DNA from 2 places in the Colwellia asteriadis genome. Region 1 is predicted to be linked to the other one. Evidence: riboswitches for the same ligand, from Rfam matches in the RefSeq annotation. Region 1 holds a riboswitch; the other holds the start of a gene.
The links. Region 1 has a riboswitch for lysine ahead of lysC (lysine-sensitive aspartokinase 3). Riboswitches for the same ligand answer to the same signal wherever they lie in the genome.

Region 1 (9,540 bases):
CATCTATTGCGATGTTAACCCCTACATTATGTAGTTCCGCAATAGCATTTGACTGTTTAGACTGGCTGTCAAAATAGGCACTTTCTGTTAGCTCTATAGTGACTAAATTAGGGGTTTGAGTATTTGTTAGAATTAACTGATTTAATTTAGCTAAAACTTCTGAAGTATCTTGTTTAGTATTTAAGGAGCAATTAATAGTAATACCAATATCATCGCCAAATATACCTTGTAACTCTTGTAAATCCGTCAACGCTTTAGCACTAATACAGTTATCTAATGCCGCAATAAGATCAAGATCTTCGGCAATAGTGATCATTTCTTCAATATTACTGTCTATATCAACAATACTTGGAAAACGACATAATGCCTCAAACTTAACTAACTCCCCCGTACTGCTGTTAACAATAGGTTGATAATGCACTGCAAGTTGTTGTTCGTTGATCGCTTGTGAGACAAAAGTTTCTAGCTGCTTTTTACGGGCAATTTCCTGATGAATGGCGCGAAAATAAAAGTTAACATGTCGCCCTTCGCCAGCATGCCCCTCAATCATTGCCTCGGTTGCATTTGACAATAACTCTTGCGGCGACTGATTATCTAACCCTAATACTGAAACTCCTACTCTCCCCTTCATAATGGCATCGTGAACGTCTTTAGTAGCATGAAATTTAATATCTTGAAACATATACCTTAAGGCCGAACGAATAGCCCTAGATTGCTCACTGTTTTGCTTGAAATGATATTCGGCGCAAATAGCAAATATACCTTCGCCCATATAGCCTGTGACTTGACATAAACGTACATGAAATAGTGAGTCAGATAAGGAAACAAGGTTTTTATGATAATTTTCACTGGCAAAAGATGGCTTAACAACCAAAACAATTTTACCACTATGGTGCCCTGTTTTTTGACTGAAAATAGTAAGATCCTCAAGAAACTTTTCTTTAGTTGGCTGCTTGGTTAATAAATCTATTCCACCTAGCTCTGTGTCCATCAAACGTGATAGTTGTTTACTTAAGTCTACGGTTAACCCTAAATAGAAAACAGTTCCTTTAACTGGTGATATTTTATGAATGGTTAATTCATGAGGATAAATTTCCCCGTCAGGATGGCGATTTAAAATAACACCAGTCCAGTGCCCTAACTCATTAATATTCGCCCACATATCCTGATAAAACTCTTTTGAGTGTCGTCCGGCATTAAAGCTACGTGTATTTTTACCTATTAACTCACCTCGGTTTACGCCCATTTGCCTTTCAAAGTAAGCATTACAGGCAAGTATTTTTGATTCGCTATTTGTAATTAAAATACCATGATGATCATTTTCAAATAAGCTTTGAAAAATATTAGCTATTTCCATATGGTTAGCAAACATCATTAAAGGTTGCATAGTTCCTGTAATAATATTGTTCTTTGATAGGTTAAGGTTAAACTCGACATAAACAAACTCTTCGTTACTAAGCATTAAGCAACAAGTAAAGTTTTGAGGTGAGTTAGTTATTAATACTTCACGAAAAACCTGTTGCGCTTTTTCACGCTTTTCATAAGTAATTAATGCCATAAGGTCGGCAACAGTATGTATTGGTTGATTAAACTGGAATAGCGAGTTAAAAATACCCTGATCATAGTGAAATTGCTGAGTAGCTATATCTAAGGACCACTTAATCAAAGGAAAGGTATCTTGTATATGAATATTCTCACTGTTTTCTACCGCTAAGTTGCTGTTAACCATATTTCTTATTTATCCATTTATTTACTGATCCTAGTAAATAAATTTAGTCTAAATTTCTGACGGTTGTAGTGAAACTTATAAAATAATTACCTATTTGTGTAAGTTAACGTATATTGACGTTCTAGCGTACAGTAGCTTCCATCTATAAAAATAACGATAAAACAAAAAGCCTTATGAATAACACTCAAAACAAAACAACACCTATGGGTATGCTGTTATTAGGTCCAATGCTAATGTTGATGACCTTATTAATCCCCGCCCCTTTTGAAGGTATGTCAGCCGCGGCGTGGCACACATTAGGCTTAGCCTTATGGATGGCAACATGGTGGATTTCTGAGGCAACCCCTGTTTCAGTAACGGCATTTTTGCCATTAATTGTTGCCCCTATTATTGGTATTGCGCCAATTAAAGCGGTAACGTCTTCGTACGCACACCCACTTATCTTTTTATTTTTGGGTGGTTTCTTTATCTCTATAGCGATGGAGCGTTGGAACTTACATAAACGTATTGCATTAAAAGCGATGTCGATAGTCAGCCCTAAACCTAGCCATCAAATAGGCGGGTTAATGATAGTAACAGCCTTTTTATCAATGTGGATGTCTAATACGGCAACCGCGGTAATGATGCTACCTATCGCCTTATCTATTATTCAAATGGTTAACCAAAAACAAAGCAATAACAATGGTCATTATGCCAAAGCCATGCTATTAGCCATTGCCTTTTCAGCCAGTATTGGCGGCTTAGCAACGCTAATTGGTACTCCACCCAATGCATTAATGGCTGCTTATTTATCAGATAGCTATGGTATTGAAATTGGTTTTGCGCAATGGATGATGGTAGGTGTTCCGTTAACCACAGTAATGTTAGTTTTTTGCTGGTTTATTCTGACTAAAATTCGCTACAAGGTGAATCAAGGTGAAACGGTTAATACCAATAACTTATTTAAAGAAAAACTGCTTGAGTTAGGTAGCATGAGTAAAGGCGAGAAAATGGTATTATTTTTCTTTGGCCTGGCAGCATTAGGTTGGGTATTTAGACCGCTAATCGCCAGCGCTACCGGTCTGCCAATATCTGATACCGGTATTGCAATGTTTGTCGCCTTATTATTATTTATAGCGCCTGTCGATAGTAAAAAAGACATTCGCGTTTTATCGTGGGATGATACTAAAAAGTTACCGTGGGGCGTATTGTTACTTTTCGGCGGTGGACTTGCGTTAGCAGGCTTAATTAAAAAGTCGGGGTTAGCCGCATTTATCGCAACACAACTTGAAACAACCTCAACATTTCCGTTATTAGCGGCAGTATTAATTGTCACTGTAACGATTTTATTCTTAACGGAAATCACCAGTAATACCGCTACTGCGGCGAGCTTTTTACCTTTGTTAGGCCCTATTTCAGTCACGTTAGTAGACAGCCCAATGATGCTAGTTATTCCAGCCGCATTAGCAGCAAGTTGCGCCTTTATGATGCCAGTTGCCACACCACCTAATGCTATTGTATTTAGCTCAGGAGAGCTGCGTATACGTGACATGGCAAAAGCAGGTTTATGGCTAAATTTAGCTGCTATTGCTATTATTGTGTTACTGATGTTTACCAGCGTACCTATGATATTTAACCTATAACAGATAATCGCTAAGTAACCTAAAAAAAACGCCAGCTTAATGCTGGCGCTTTTTAAATGGGTTGTACATATTGCGGGTAAAATATAAGGCTATACTTCTGTTCAGTTCAGTTCAGTTCAGTTCAGTTCAGTTCAGTTCAGTTCAGTTCAGTAGATTCTGAGTTGAACTATCTACCCAACCTAACTACCTGAGTATAATCCCTCTACTTTAGAGCCTTTAAAAAGACAAGGTGGATTACTCGATATAACCTCTGACGATACTTGTTTGAACATCGATTGAGTATTCAAATCACCTACAATGCCAGAAATAAAAGGTAATAAATCAGCGGGTTCACCTGTAATGGTTTCATACAGCACAAAAGCGCTAAGACTAGCCCCTAACTCACTAGCATGATTTCCATCGGCTTGGTAAACGACAATATTTGGTTCAATCGACAGTGCTTTATTCCACGCTAAGCCAACAGGGGCGACACAACTCAATTGCATTGAAGCAATATCTTGATGAATTCCATGGACGTACTCTGCTTCTTGTGTTTTACCTTCTGGCGGGTGTTCAGGAAAAAGAATAGGTGTAGCCCCTATCGCCTTGACACGTTGAATCCAGACAATGGTTGCCTCAGTTGAATACAACACCGACTGACTTTGTGAATATTTCTGTCCTTGTAAAATAACATGACTCCATTGTTTACTTTCAAGTAATTCGATAATACTTTCATTTTTTACAATGGCATCAAGAAATGCGCCGGTGCGCGTCTCAATATTCACCGTTTTATTCGTTTTAGTAAATATACTTTTTAAAAGCGGTTCAATGTATTGCACATGACTATTACCTAGGATGAGTACATTATAACTTGCTAAGCCTTGATTATTAGGGAGAGCTAAGTTATCTGTCGTCTTCACTGGTGTGGCATCAATTGGGCCGCCCGCAGTAGGAACCTTCGTCGGTGCAGTAGAGCCACCACCGCAAGCAGCTAATAACAACATACTCGTCAAAACACCAATAAATACCTTCATCATTCCCTCGATAATTATTTTTTAAAACGTGAAATCAAACTAGACGTATCCCAGCGATTACCACCGTTTTCTTGAATTTCTTGATAAAAGCCATCAACCATTTTTGTCATAGGTAGCGCCACATCATGTTTATCGGCTTCACTAAAGGCTATGCCTAAATCTTTACGCATCCAGTCTACCGCAAAACCAAAATCATATTCACCCGCAAACATAGTTTGGTAGCGGTTTTCCATTTGCCATGAACCGGCTGCGCCTTTAGAGATGGTCTCAACTAATGCTTTAGGATCTAATCCCACTTTTTCAGCAAAATTAAAACCTTCCGCTAATCCTTGTACCACACCTGCAATACATATTTGATTAACCATTTTCGCTAACTGGCCAGAGCCAACAGGCCCCATCAACTGACTAAAACGTGCATAAGCGTCCATAACAGGCTGCGCTTTAGCAAATGTTGCTGCATCACCGCCGCACATTACCGTTAAAACACCGTTTTCTGCGCCTGCTTGACCACCTGACACTGGCGCATCTAAAAAGTACTGACCATGAGTAAGAGCGACTGATGCTAACTCTCGGGCTAACTCAGCTGAGGCTGTAGTATGATCAACAAAAATACTACCTTGTGGCATACCAGCTAAAATACCATTCTCACCTAAAGTCACTTGACGAACATCGTCATCATTACCCACACAACAAAAAACCAAATCACAACCTTGTGCTGCTAATGCTGGTGTTGTTGCAACACTACCACCAAACTCAGCCTGCCATGCCAGCGCTTTTTCATGGCTGCGGTTATAAACGCAAACATCAATATTCGCTTTTGCTAAATGACCCGCCATTGGGTACCCCATCACGCCTAAACCGATAAATGCAACTTTCATATTTTTTCCTTAACGTAATACCAACTTGCTCTATAGTATTGGAATATTTCACTGCCGTTACTTTACAATACAAGCGTATAACTTTCATGTAATATTGAGAAATATTACCCTATTAGGAATAACGATATGAATAGTATTTACACCTTTTCAGCACAAAAAAATAACAATGAAGATGTGTCACTCTCACAGTATGAAAATAAAGTGTTACTTATAGTAAATACCGCAAGTAATTGTGGATTTACGCCGCAATATCAAGGGTTACAGAGTTTATACGACAACTATAAAGAAGACGGACTTGAAGTATTAGCCTTTCCTTGTAATCAGTTTAAACAGCAAGAAAGTGGCAGCAATGAAGAAATTAAACAGTTTTGTGATTTACAGTTTAATATAAGCTTTGATTTATTTAATAAAGTTGATGTTAACGGAAAGAATAGCCATCCTTTATTTAGCTATTTAAAAGCACAAGCTCCTGGCTTATTAGGCTCTAAGGCTATAAAGTGGAATTTCACTAAATTTTTAATTAACCGTGATGGTCAAGTCATAAAGCGTTACGCTCCAATAACTAAGCCTGAAGATATCGCTAGTGATATAGAAAAAATATTATAGAAAAGAGCTATAAAAAAGGTACTGTAGAAAAATAAGTATATGAGCGTGACTCAAGTAACGCTCATATCATAGTTTATATTTAACCTGATCAGGTTATTTATATTTATTAGGCAAACAGCGCTTTATGAAGCTTCTCAACAGTGGTGTTCGCATCAGCTTCATTCACTAAAAAACATAAATTATTCGCACTAGCGCCATGACAAATCAACCTTACGTTGATATCATTCAAGGTATCAAAAATACTTTGTCCAATTCCTTTAGCGCGTGTTAAACCGTTACCTATAACGGCAACTAACGATAAACCATGCTCAACGCTCACTTCACATAATTGCTCTAACTCTTCAACAACCGCGCTAGTAATTTGCGATTGGGTTGAGCCAACGGGGTTGTCAAAGGTTAAGGCAACGCTAATTTCACTCGTTGTGATCAAATCAACACTCAACTCATGCTTAGCTAAAATAGCAAAAACGTTAGCTAAGAAACCACTGGCATGTAGCATTGCTGGGCTTTTCACTGTAACTAAGGTTTGCTCACGGCGTAAAGCAATAGATCGATACGTTGGATTTGAGTCAACTTTTTTCTTAATTTGAGTGCCACCCTTTTCAGGCTCTTTAGATGAGCCGACAAACACCGGAATATTACAACGCATGGCTGGAATAAGTGTCGCAGGATGCAATATTTTAGCGCCAAAAGTCGCCATTTCTGCCGCTTCGCCAAAACTTATTTCAGCAATAGAGCGAGCTTGGTCGGTAATACGAGGGTCGGTAGTAAAAATACCAACAACATCGGTCCAAATGGCTAAATTAGTACCACTTAGCGCTTCTGCAAGTAAAGCCGCACTATAATCAGAGCCTCCACGACCAAGGGTTGTGGTATTACCTTGTGCATCTTGACCAATAAAGCCTTGAGTAACAATAACCTTATTGACAAGTTTAGGCGCTAACTCTGATTGACAAAGTTCACGTAACTGAGCCACATCAACAACCGCTTTACCAAATAAACTGTTGGTTTTCATGACCTCTTGAACGTTAAAATATTCACCTGCAACATCGGCAACACGTAATACTTGCGCAAAAATACGTGAGCTAAGTTGCTCACCAAACGATAGAATTGCATCGCTATGCTGTAGGTTATATTGCTTAGATTGCGCTAAAGCTAATACACTTAACGCTTCAAGCAAGCTTTCAATCTCGGTATTTAATGCACGTTCAATATCTGCTGAAAAGTGTTGGGTAATATTTAACTGAATAGCTTTTATTTGACTGATGATATCGGCTTGCTCAGCTAATGAAACATCGCTTTGCCCTAAACGCACTAAATGATTGGTTACGCCAGCACTGGCTGAAACAACCACTAAACGATTACTCGTATCATTTTTAATGATATTGGCACAACGCATCATAGCGTCATAGTCGGCAACACTAGTTCCACCAAATTTGGCAATGGTAAGCGGTAAATTAGTAGTAATATTAGAATTCATAATTTTCTCCCATAAAATACATAGCATGTTTATTGGTAAACTTAGCTATAGGAAGAGCATGACTGAGCAGTTAGCGAGTGGTCTACACCAAAACGGCATAGAAAAAGAAGCAAAACTTTTTCAGCCAGAAGCTCTCCACCTTTTGTTTAATGTTTTGTTATAGCGCACTTAAACAATGCAACAAATACGTCAGGTGACAGCCCTAAGGATTCAACCCTAGCGACCGAATATTGTATGCCACGTAACAATATTCTCGGCGATAGTCTCCCTCAATAATGCATATGGAATGTGGTTCCTAACCCGCCTATTAGGTGGGTAACATTATCTACCTAGCTATCGCGCCTCTTCTGGTGCTTATTACTTCTGTAAGAAAACCAAATCAGAATTAATTTAGAGTTAAAGGTCTAAAACATAAAAGCACGCTTATTTAAACTGATTTTATAGGAGATTGCAACCGTTGTTATTCATATCTATGGATAATTATTCATATGTTTATTTTCCTCTACCGATGTAGTCTAAACTATTAACAACTTTCAACGCGCTTTTTGATAATTACAACTAAATCGCTAGGTAATACAGCCAGCTTAACTAATTCAATTGTACGCAGGAAACTGAAAGGGCTTAGTCTATGTGTAAACAAATACAATATCACTTGTAGGTGTCGCGATAGCAACAACTCTAAAAAGTCATCATTGATGCTATTCTACGTCGTATTTCATTAAATCGATTTGACCTAGCAATTTTGGGTTATTGATACACTCGTTGTATTGCCTTTGAAAGCTAAACGATAGCTGAATCGTTAAAAGAGGAAACTATCTTAACAATACAACGAGTATCCAATACATATCTATAGTTAGCTGTTAGTAGCTGTGTATTGGGGGAAACTTATTGTAGAGTTTTAAAATTTGAACTCAAAACCTAACGAAGCATGCTTCAAGTCTGTTGAAAAGTTAGCATCATCAATATCATCTGTTGCACTATCAACGTCTAAATCGTTGTCATAAACCGTGTAATCGAACTTAACGGTCCAATCTTCGTTGATATGGTAACTTGCACCAACACCAGCAAACAAACCTTCATCATCTGCACTGTTGTTAACACCAAGTACTGAGTAGTCGGTTTCATACCACAATTGACCACCACGAACATAAATACTGATATTATCTGACACTGGCACACCCGCTTTTAAACCTAAGGTATAACCATCTGTATCAGCGTTAGCAAAATCATTACCGTAGTCGCCAAAATCAATAAAACTACTTTCAATAGCAAAATACTGATTAAACCCATAGCCTGCAAATACTTGGTAGGCTGATTTATTTTCATCAAAGCCGTTATCACTATCTACGCGTAAATAACCATAACTAGCGCCAACATAAACACCTTTAGCATCACTTTCACTGCTATAGGTTTTTGCATGCAAGTTAGTGTTTAGAAAACCAGCGGTAATAAGTGCACCTAAAATTATTGTCTTCTTCATTTGATACTCCCTTGTTGTTTGTCATTAGTTAAACTGAATGTAATTACCCAGATACATCTATATATACAAACACCATGCCAATAAAAAGCGCTAAAAACGCACATTATTGCTTTAAAATCATACAGTTTTACTTTTTTATTGTAATTTTTATAATTAACCATGAAACATTTACACACTGTTTTACATTGTGCTTTTAAATGATGTCGAGGCGTATAAAATTATTGTGTTATGTAGCGTACCCTTTCAATATGAGTGAGTTAGTAATTTCATTGGATTAGATAAAAATATAAGCGTAAACAATAAAATAGTTGCATAAACTGAGTGAGCTAACGTTGAGGAGTTATCGAGATGTGCTCGTTACCATTGAAATTTTTTGGTTTTAGTCGGCGTTAAAGGTTATTTAGGTAGGACTTTATTGTTATTGAAGGCTGTTCAGAAGTGCTATTTAAATAGCACTTGCGTAACTAATCAGCAAGCTTAGTTATACTCACTTGCTGATTAGTTAATTATGCTACAACAGTGATCGGATAACATATTGAAGGATGCCACCATGGCGGAAATATTCAAACTCATTGGGTGTATCAATACGGATATCTGTTTCAAAGCTAAAACTCACACCATCGGATTTTAGCGCATCTACTTTTACCTGCTTTTGACCAGCCTCAATCGCGTGAATAGAAAACTGCTCAGTACCATCTAAATGGTAAGTGTGTGCCCCTTTGCCTTGCTTAA
Region 2 (9,540 bases), on a different contig from region 1:
AATAGCGGAATGGTTGTGCTAAATGCCATTGTGGCGAGGTATTTGTAGAGAAACGCTGATGGAATACGCAAATAGCACTTTGCATACGAATATCGGCTAAGTCTAAATAAAAGTTTGGTAAGTCTACAGGCATCATTAGGCCTTTATAGATAGTTACTAAACAAGAAAGACTGGCAACATAAAATCTGTCGTCGGTTATGCGTTTTTCAGCACGGCGACGAGCCATATATAAGCGGCGCTCTAAGTCGCGATTACGCCATCCCGGAGGAGCATCAACAAATACTTGCTCAATTGTTGGTAAATTACCTGTAGCAATTTCACCAAGTACTGAAGTATCAATAGGTACTGTACGCCACCCTACTAAAGTTAAACTCTCGTTAGCTAGCTCTTCTTCCAATACCTTTTTAGATAATGCAGCTTCGACAGGATCAGGGTTTAAGAAAATCATACCTACGGCATATTTCTTACCCAACTTCCAATTATTATCAGCGGCTACTGCACGAAAAAAGCTATCCGGCTTTTGTAACAATAAACCACAACCATCACCTGTTTTACCATCGCTGGCGATACCGCCACGATGTTGCATACGATCCAAAGCGGAAATAGCGGTCTTAATTAATTTGTGGCTGGTTTCCCCATGTTGATGGGCAATAAGTCCGAAGCCACAGTTGTCTTTTTGGACGCTATGATCATAAAGCTGCATTCTTTTCTCCTAAATAAGTTCGACTTACTCTCAGGACGGATAAAAGAAGAATAAATGCATGGAAAAAATGCATAAATAAACCTCTTTTAAAGTAAGTGGAACTTTCAACATTAACCAGTTATATAGCAAAGGTCAATCAAAATAGAGCTTTTGCTCGTAATTAATTTTCATCTTTGTTTCTTTTTGTAAATACTGAAAACAAGTGATTTTTTATAAGTTTTTGTTATTTATGGTTTTTTGTGTTTTAGGGTGTTTTTTATGATCTTTAATAGAAAAAATGATGAAACTTTATTACATTTTAGATGGATTATGGGATTAGTGAATATTAAATATTTATTCAAATTATGCTGGGTAGGGGTAATCACAAATATTAATGGCTACTCACCGTTGAAATGATCTTGAGTATTAAGTAACTTTGTTTAAAAGTAAATAAGAAAAACTTTTAGAAGGATAAATTTTAGACAATAAAAAAGCCAAGGCATAACGCGCTTGGCTTTTTACGAAAAACTAATTGTTTTTATGGTTGATACCCGCCAGGAATACCTTTTGTGGTGACGCTAACCGCATCATGAGCGTGCAGAGATTCAAGGTGGTTTATACGTAACCAGAAATCATCAAAGTGTACTGCTTGATTCATAGTATGTTGTAAACGACGTGCAGCATCTTCACAAAACATTAAGTTTTGACCATTTAGGCGAGCAAACTCTTGTTCATCTTCACGCTTTACAGCAGCCTGAACGGGGGTTTTTAGTGAGCCTTCAATTAAGTCAACTAATTCAGTGATAGGAAAGTCATCAATGCTGTTATTAAGTTTTACTTTGATTTCAGCCACTGAGCGTTGTGAATGCGGTGTTGCAACGACTCCCTCGGTAGTGCCTAACCATTCATGTACATCGTTAAGTGCTAAATCTTGTTGACTAGCAAATTTATCTTGGAATGCTTGCTGAATAAGTTGTCTAGCTAATGCCGCAGAACAAGGGCAAGTTGAAGAGTAAGGTACTTCAATTGAAAGTTCTATCGCTAACTTCCCTTGCTTTAATGAGCCGGTTAGGGTTACCGGGTAGCCTTTCCAGCCTTCTTTACCGCTTATTAATGACTTTCTGCGTAGGTGGTACTCAAAATTAAAGACTACCTTGGCTTCATCGCTGAGCTCTTGGTGGCTATTAATAAAACCATCGAGTAAGGCGACTAATGTTTGGTAATTTAATACGCTGCTCGTTGATAACTCATCAATAAGTAAGTACAAGCGCGACATATGAATACCTTTCGCTTGTGCATCATTTAAATTCACAAAAGCATCGATATGAGCTGAAACCATGCGCTCACTTTCGCCTTTTGAGGCCACCATAATAGGCATTTCAATGTTGCTCATACCTACCCAGTCTAACGTACCTTCGGTTTGGGCTGTTGTATGGTTGGCAATATCAGGCATTGATGTCGGCATTACGACTCCACTTTAAAACTAAATATGATTATTAACTATTGCACTATGTAAGTAACTAAGGAATGCAATGAGTAGAACTAAGGGCGCACATTCTAGCTTATTTTTTAATGGTAATCATTATTGTTGTAAGCACAGTGGTAAAAAATATACAAAATAATGTCAATATGGCGAAATAATAATGGAAAATCACCCTTTTCTGGGCTGATTATTCGTGTTAGCAATAAGCTGTGGTAATCCTACTGATGTTATAAACAGGCAAATAATCATACAATGCAAGTTTACTCATATTAAGTGAGGGTTATGTTACACTCTTTTTATTATTATATTAATTTGTGAGTTATTACGTGAGTACCAAGCAAGTATCTGAAACACTTAATATAGAATTACTTCAAGGCTATTTCGATACCTTAGGTAAAGAGATGCTAGAAAAAATGTATGCGTTATATCGTCAACAAACAACTATTTATTTGGCTGATATTAATAATGCTGTCACCCAAAATTCAGAATCTTTATGGCAAGAGAGCTGTCATAAAATGAAAGGAGCAGCAGCGAGTGTTGGTTTAGTTAGATTACACAGCCGCTTAGTCACGTTAGAGAAAATCACGGCAGATAGCGTAGAAAAAGAAAAGTTATTAGCCGAGCTTACGCAACAGAATAATGCCGATATGAAAGTTTTTAAGTCTTGGCTCTCAGCGTTAGATTAACGTTTATTATTTACATCACAACTTGTTGATGTGAGCTAAAACTAAAAAAGCTAGATAATTAGTCTAGCTTTTTGATTACACAGGAATACTGTTAATACATTTTAAGCTTCAAGTGTACCGATGAAGCGATATCCCTCACCATGAATTGTATTAATAAGCTCAGGTGTACTTGAGCAGCTTTCAAAGTGTTTACGTAATCGTCTTATTGTTACATCTACTGTTCTGTCATTAGAACGTAACTCTCTACCTGTCATCTCTTTGATTAACTCTTGGCGAGTGACAATTTTTCCTGCGTTGCTAATTAGTAAGCTTAACGCTCTATATTCACCACGTGGTATTGCAATGGTGTCGCCGTCAGGGCTTGTCATTTGTCTTGAGTTACTATCAAGAGACCATTGGTTAAACTTAAGGATCGTTTGTTCAGGTACTTCTGTTTTATTCTGACCAATGCGATTTAATATATTACGGGCTCTAATCGTAAGCTCTCGAGGATTAAAAGGCTTAGTTAAGTAATCATCAGCGCCAATTTCTAAACCGAGTATTTTATCAATGTCGCTATCACGGCCTGTTAAAAATATTAACCCTAACTCTTTGTTGTTAGTCAACTCTCTGGCGAGCAATAAACCGTTTTTACCGGGGAGGTTAATATCCATAATAACTAAGTTGATGTCATGTTGCTGAAGCATTTCTGTCATGCTATTGCCATCAGTGGCTTCGTGTACTGTGTATCCTTCTGCTTCAAATAAATTGCGTAAATTAAAACGTGTAACGTCTTCATCTTCAACGACAAGAATTTGATATATTTCCATTGGTAATGTGACCTAATAATTATGAAGAATAGGTTAATTAATTAAATACTATATAAAACAATTAACAATTATTTAACTATGTTAGCCAAGTCATGCTTAAAAAACAATTAGATTGGCTGATTAGTTACTATTTTATTGTACTATTGTACGCTCAATCGGGAATGTTATATCAAAATCGACCCCTTGCTGAGGTTCACTGTGCATGCTTATATGTCCAATAAGTGCTTGAGTGACTAAATTATAAACTAAATGCATTCCTAAACCGCTGCCGCCGCTGCCACGTTTAGTGGTTGTAAAGGGATCGAATATTTTATTCTTAATGCTTTCATCTATACCAACACCATTATCATGATAGTGAATATTTAGTTGGTCACTTAAACTTTGAATTTTAATGGATACTTCTCTTGTGGTTATACCGTCAAATGCATGATGAATTGAATTTAAAATAAGGTTAATGAGTATTTGATTGAGCGGCCCTGGTTTACTCGTAATAGTGAGGTTTTCAGGGCAATCTATTATTACGGTGACTTGTGCTGACTTTATTTTTGCAGATAGTGTGAGTAACACCTCATCAATAAGACCATGGACATCAAAGGTTCTGCTTTCAGCACTAGATTGGTCAACTGCAACTTTCTTAAAGCTCGAAATTAAGTTAGCCGCACGTTCAAGATTACGAAAAATAATAGCAATATTCTCTTCGCCGTCGTTAAGGAAGCGCTTTAACTCACTTGATTTTAATGTTTTATTATCAAAACGCTCTTTTATATTATTTAGGTTATCGGCTAGTAAACTTGAAGCAGTTACTCCTAACCCGATAGGGGTATTAATTTCGTGTGCAATGCCTGCAACCATATCTCCTAATGAAGCCATCTTTTCACTTTCGACGAGTTGACCTTGGTATTGATGTAGCTTCTCTAAGGTAGAAAGTAACTCTTGGTTTGAGTCTTTTAGTGCGCTAGTGCGTGATTCTACACGACTTTTAAGTTCATTGTTTTGTGATAACGCATAGTGGTGATCATCTTCTAATTTATAGATATGTTTTTCTGTAACGGTTAATAAAATGTTGATATAGCGAGCTAAAATATCAAATTCTTTATACTCTTGTTTTTTAGCTCGATTGTCATAACGCTTTTTCTGAGAGATGTTATCAATGAGTTCAGTAATACCATCAAGGGGAGTGCAGGTTTTTTTGTATAACCACAGGGCAGTTAATACCGCGATACTAATAGCGCTAATAAGTAAAAAGAGTCCAAGTAGCAATAAGCTACTAAAAAAATCATTCTTTTTAGTTAAGCTAGTTTGAAGGTAAACATAACCAACGGTTTTTTGACTACTTTTAATTTCAACAACAAGCTCTAGATATTGTTCATGATAGCGAATGGTAGTGAGTTCATCAATTTCATTTATTTTGTCTTTAATCGCAGGAAAACTGTTGTTTTTATTATAGCTTGTAAAAAAAGATACACTGTTGTCGTTTAAATCGTAGATATGTATGCGATTAATTAACGTAATGTTTTTACTGAGTTCTGTTAACTCTTTTTTTAGAGCAATATTAGTTTTTGTTGGGTCATCTTCTAAAAAAGGGCGACTTTTGTCTGCTAAAATGCTTGCCCACAACCAAGTGTTACTTTCTATTTCATTGCGTTGTTGAGTATTAATTTTTAATAACAGTAATAATGCCGTTAATCCAGCTAACGTTATAGTTAGCCCTAAAGTACTTTTCAACAATAAACTACGAAACGATTTTGTTTTCACTGAGTTTGGCATACTTAACATTATTCCTGAGAGATGAATTAATTGAATCTTATGATGCTGTTACTTTAACGTTTAGATGCATGATAAATAGTAAAACCTTGTGCTTTAGTGATGACACTTGTACAGCCAATGTATTGTTCCATAATAGGTTGGTAACGTAAGAAACTATTCGCGACTATGGTAATACTTCCTTTCTTTTTTAGATTTTTATGAATACCTGATAAAAAGGTTTCTGTTGCTTGATAATTTGTATTAACCCCTTGATGAAAAGGTGGATTTGAAACAATATGCTGATATGTGTTGGTAACTTCAGATAAGCTATTTGAAGGGAACACAGTCGCGTTTATGTTGTTTAATGCTAGTGTTTTTTCTGCCGAAGCAAGCGCTAATGCACTAACGTCTAATAAGGATAGCTCAACATTCGAATATTTTTTAGCAATAAAGCAACTTATTACTCCAGCACCACAACCAAAGTCGAGTATTTTACCTGCTAATTCTTTGGGTAAGTTACTAAGAAGTAATGCTGTGCCACTATCAAGTTTTTCTTGGCTGAATACTCCAGGCAGTGAGGCAATCGCTAATTCAATCCCGTCCACTGTTATAGCATAGTGCTTGTACCAGCTCTCTAATTTAAAAGGAACAGATCTTTTATTTTCATTCATTAATCCTGCAAATAAAAAGCAATGGCGTGCGGAATCAACTTTTTGACAATGTTCTAAAAAGTTTGCAGTTAGTTTAGGAGTTGATTGAATTCCGCCTTTTTTCTCACCAACAATCAGTATTTTTGTCTCGGCTGTTAAAAAAGGAGCGATCATCGCTAAAGTGAAATTGAGTTCGGCTTTGCTTTTAGGGAAAGCAATAATCACTAAATCGTGTTGTAGCTCACTTTCATAAACACAAGTAAAGTTATTATGAATACGACTACCGTGCTTATGAGTCAAGGCTTGATGATCAATAAAATTAGTATTGTAGCAACTTACCTTAGCACTCTCATTTAGCGTTATTAATTCATCAATAAAGCCATCTTCAGGTAAGTTAATTAATAAAGGCGTTGCTGAAGTGAGTAATTCACTATTACGTAATAAGACTTGGCTAGGGTTGCTAAGAGACATAGATAACTGGCACAGATAAAATAAAAGAAGCGTTATTACTATTCTACGATAATTTACAAAATTGGAATAGCACCGCAGTAGTCTTTTATTGAATGTCATTTTAAAAAATGCTTAAATAGCGCCGTCCCTAATTCAGGTTTAATAGTTTGGCTATTAAACCAAAGGGGCCAGAAGAGGAGCGTTAACCAGGTAATTACTATTGCGGTATTTTGAGGTAACTCAGAATATGGAGATCAAACTCCAATAATAGTAATGAGGGGGATTAACGCCGAGATAGCGAGCTTTTTGATGAGTTAGCTATCGGTTGTTTGGGCTGAATCCCAACAATTGTCACTAGTAACTATTTTATAGTTATATAAGTGGAGAGCTTCTGGCCTTTGCATAAGTGCCTAAATACATTCATTGTATTGTTGCTCTTCTTTGTAATTGCCAAGAACTCTCCGAACTATCACTGCTGTGTACAATAAACATGGCTAAACAAGAGTTCGAGAGTAATGACTTCAATTCATTCTTCAGATGTTCAAACTAATAAGGCCGTACAACACTGTGCGCTTTGGACAGCTTTAGTTACCCCTTTTAATCAGAATGGCAGCGTCGACTTTATAAGTTTGCGTGAAATTGCTCAGCATCAAGCTGCTGCAGGTAATGGTATTTTATTACTTGGTAGTACAGGCGAAGGGTTGGCGCTAACAGCTGAAGAGCAATTCTCGATTGTTGACTTTATTTGTGGTTTAGCGCTGGATACACCGCTTATGGTGGCTGTTGGTGGCTCTAATTTATCTGAGCAATTACAGTGGTTAGCACAATGTAATAGCCTACCTATTGATGCCTATTTGCTTGCCACGCCGATATACGCAAAACCAGGACCTGTAGGTCAAACACAATGGTTTAGTGCCTTATTAGATGCGGCCAAATTCCCGTGCATGCTATACAACGTCCCTTCACGGAGTGGTGTTGATATTCCCGTTGAAACCTTACAACAAATTCAAAACCACCAAAATTGTTGGGCAATGAAAGAAGCTAGCGGCGATATTAATAAGTTTTTAGCTTACCGTCAGCATTGTCCTGAAATTGATCTTTATAGTGGTGAAGATGCTATGGTGCCGTACCTTGTTTCCGGTGGTGTTAAAGGCTTAGTGTCTGTTTGCGCCAATGCATGGCCTGAAGCCACCAAAAAATATGTTGAGTGCTGCCTTTCTAAAACAGCAACGCAATGTCAAACACTTTTCCCGCTATGGCAAAATGCGGTAGACGCATTGTTTGCTGTGGCAAATCCTATTCCCGTGAAAGTGTTAATGCACCAACAAGGCGTTATTAGCCATAACACACTGCGCGCACCATTAACGGCATTAGAGTTAGCTAATAGTGATGATATTCAGCACTTTGATCAGCGCATTGCGCAGTGGCTTGCGGCTTATTCAACATAAATTAAAAATTCAGAGAAAGTGCTGCGATAAGTTCGAGTACTTTCCTTCAACATAAACCTTAAGTTTTAACGTAAATAGATATAATAATTGGAGTAGAAAATGGATTGGCAAGATGTAATTGCACAACTAGAAGCGGGTACTTTGCGAGCTGCAAGTCAAGATGAAAATGGTAACTGGCATGCAAATGTTGAAGTTAAGCAAGGTATTTTAGCAGCGTTTAAAGCAGGCGAAAATATTAGTTTTTCTGATAACTACCAAGGCTTTGTTGATAAGCATAATTTACCAGCACGTCAATTCACGCCACAAGATGGAGTACGTTTAGTACCAGGCGGCTCTTCAGTGCGTGCAGGTGCTCATGTTGCATCAGGCGTTATTATTATGCCACCAGCCTATATTAATGTTGGGGCATTTGTTGACAGTGGTACTATGGTTGATAGTCACGCTTTAATTGGTTCATGTGCACAAATTGGTAAAAACGTACATGTTTCTGCAGCGGTACAAATTGGTGGTGTATTAGAGCCAATTGGCGCTAGCCCAGTGATTATTGAAGACGATGCATTTTTAAGTGCTGGCGTTGTGGTTGTTGAAGGTATTGTCGTTAAAAAAGGCGCAGTATTAGCACCAGGCGTTTCATTATCTAAATCTGTGCCAGTATATGATTGTGTTAACCAAGTTATGCGTGAAAAAGGTGCTGAAATCCCTGAACGTGCTGTTGTTGTACCAGGTACTCGCCCAGTTAAAGGCGAGTGGGCACAAGCGCAAGGCTTAAACATGGCATGTGCACTAATCGTTAAGTACCGTGATGAGCAAAGTGATGCTTCTTTAGAGTTAGAGTCTATCTTACGCTAATTTACTGAGTATTTACTGATTATTAAGTGAGGTAATAAGCGAATCTATTTTACTTGTTACCTCTTTAAACGTGACTTTGTTATATGGTTTTTAGCTGAGTTCACTTTACTAACTGTCGAATTAACCAAACTTAACACAACATAACTAACACGACACAACCTAACATAACATAACCTAAGAAAAATTATGACAACACATCCTAGCTGGTTCGATCTTAGTATTAAAAGTGCCTTAACTGCTCATCAGTCACCGGAGCATGAACAGGCATATTTTGTTTATCAACTCGATGCTCTTAAAGCACACTTAGCTAAATTACAGCAGCAAGATGTGATTAAGTTATGGTTTGCGGTTAAAGCGAATCCATTGTCGAAAATAATTCAAACACTTGATAGTGAAGGCTTTAATTTTGATGTCGCTAGTTCCGGTGAATTAGCGCAAGTGTTAGCGCAAGGCATTAACCCTGAACGTATTTTAAATACCGGGCCTGCTAAAACCAAAAAGCAACTAAGCGCTTTTTTACAACAAGGCGTGCGCACTTTTGTGGTGGAAAGTTTAAATCAATTAACGTGGTTAAATGAAGCGGTTATCGAGCAAAAGTTAACTGATGATAAGCCAGCGGTTTTACTGCGAGTGCAATTACAATGGCAAGAAGGTGAGAAAAACCCACTTGGAGGCAATAGCCTTACGCCATTTGGTTTATCTGTTGAACAATGGCAAAGTATTCATGTTGATGATTT

Region 2: it holds a riboswitch for lysine, as region 1 does, so the genes downstream of both, dapA (4-hydroxy-tetrahydrodipicolinate synthase) here and lysC (lysine-sensitive aspartokinase 3) in region 1, are expected to answer to the same signal.

What each region holds. Positions count from the first base shown of each region.
Region 1 covers NZ_BAAAFA010000007.1:261,494-271,033, forward strand. Annotated here, with positions in the region: gene ABD005_RS11785 (sensor domain-containing phosphodiesterase) at 1-1,729, opposite strand, end outside; gene ABD005_RS11790 (SLC13 family permease) at 1,903-3,351, shown strand; gene ABD005_RS11795 (hypothetical protein) at 3,531-4,367, opposite strand; gene ABD005_RS11800 (NAD(P)-dependent oxidoreductase) at 4,379-5,242, opposite strand; gene ABD005_RS11805 (glutathione peroxidase) at 5,369-5,848, shown strand; gene lysC (lysine-sensitive aspartokinase 3) at 5,955-7,328, opposite strand; lysine riboswitch at 7,449-7,683, opposite strand; gene ABD005_RS11815 (porin family protein) at 8,227-8,808, opposite strand; gene acnA (aconitate hydratase AcnA) at 9,320-9,540, opposite strand, start outside.
Region 2 covers NZ_BAAAFA010000003.1:138,983-148,522, reverse strand. Annotated here, with positions in the region: gene gltB (glutamate synthase large subunit) at 1-703, opposite strand, end outside; gene folE2 (GTP cyclohydrolase FolE2) at 1,221-2,147, opposite strand; gene ABD005_RS05450 (Hpt domain-containing protein) at 2,492-2,851, shown strand; gene arcA (two-component system response regulator ArcA) at 2,953-3,660, opposite strand; gene ABD005_RS05440 (sensor histidine kinase) at 3,793-5,427, opposite strand; gene ABD005_RS05435 (methyltransferase) at 5,481-6,527, opposite strand; lysine riboswitch at 6,691-6,905, shown strand; gene dapA (4-hydroxy-tetrahydrodipicolinate synthase) at 7,022-7,954, shown strand; gene ABD005_RS05425 (2,3,4,5-tetrahydropyridine-2,6-dicarboxylate N-succinyltransferase) at 8,054-8,803, shown strand; gene ABD005_RS05420 (PLP-dependent decarboxylase) at 8,990-9,540, shown strand, end outside.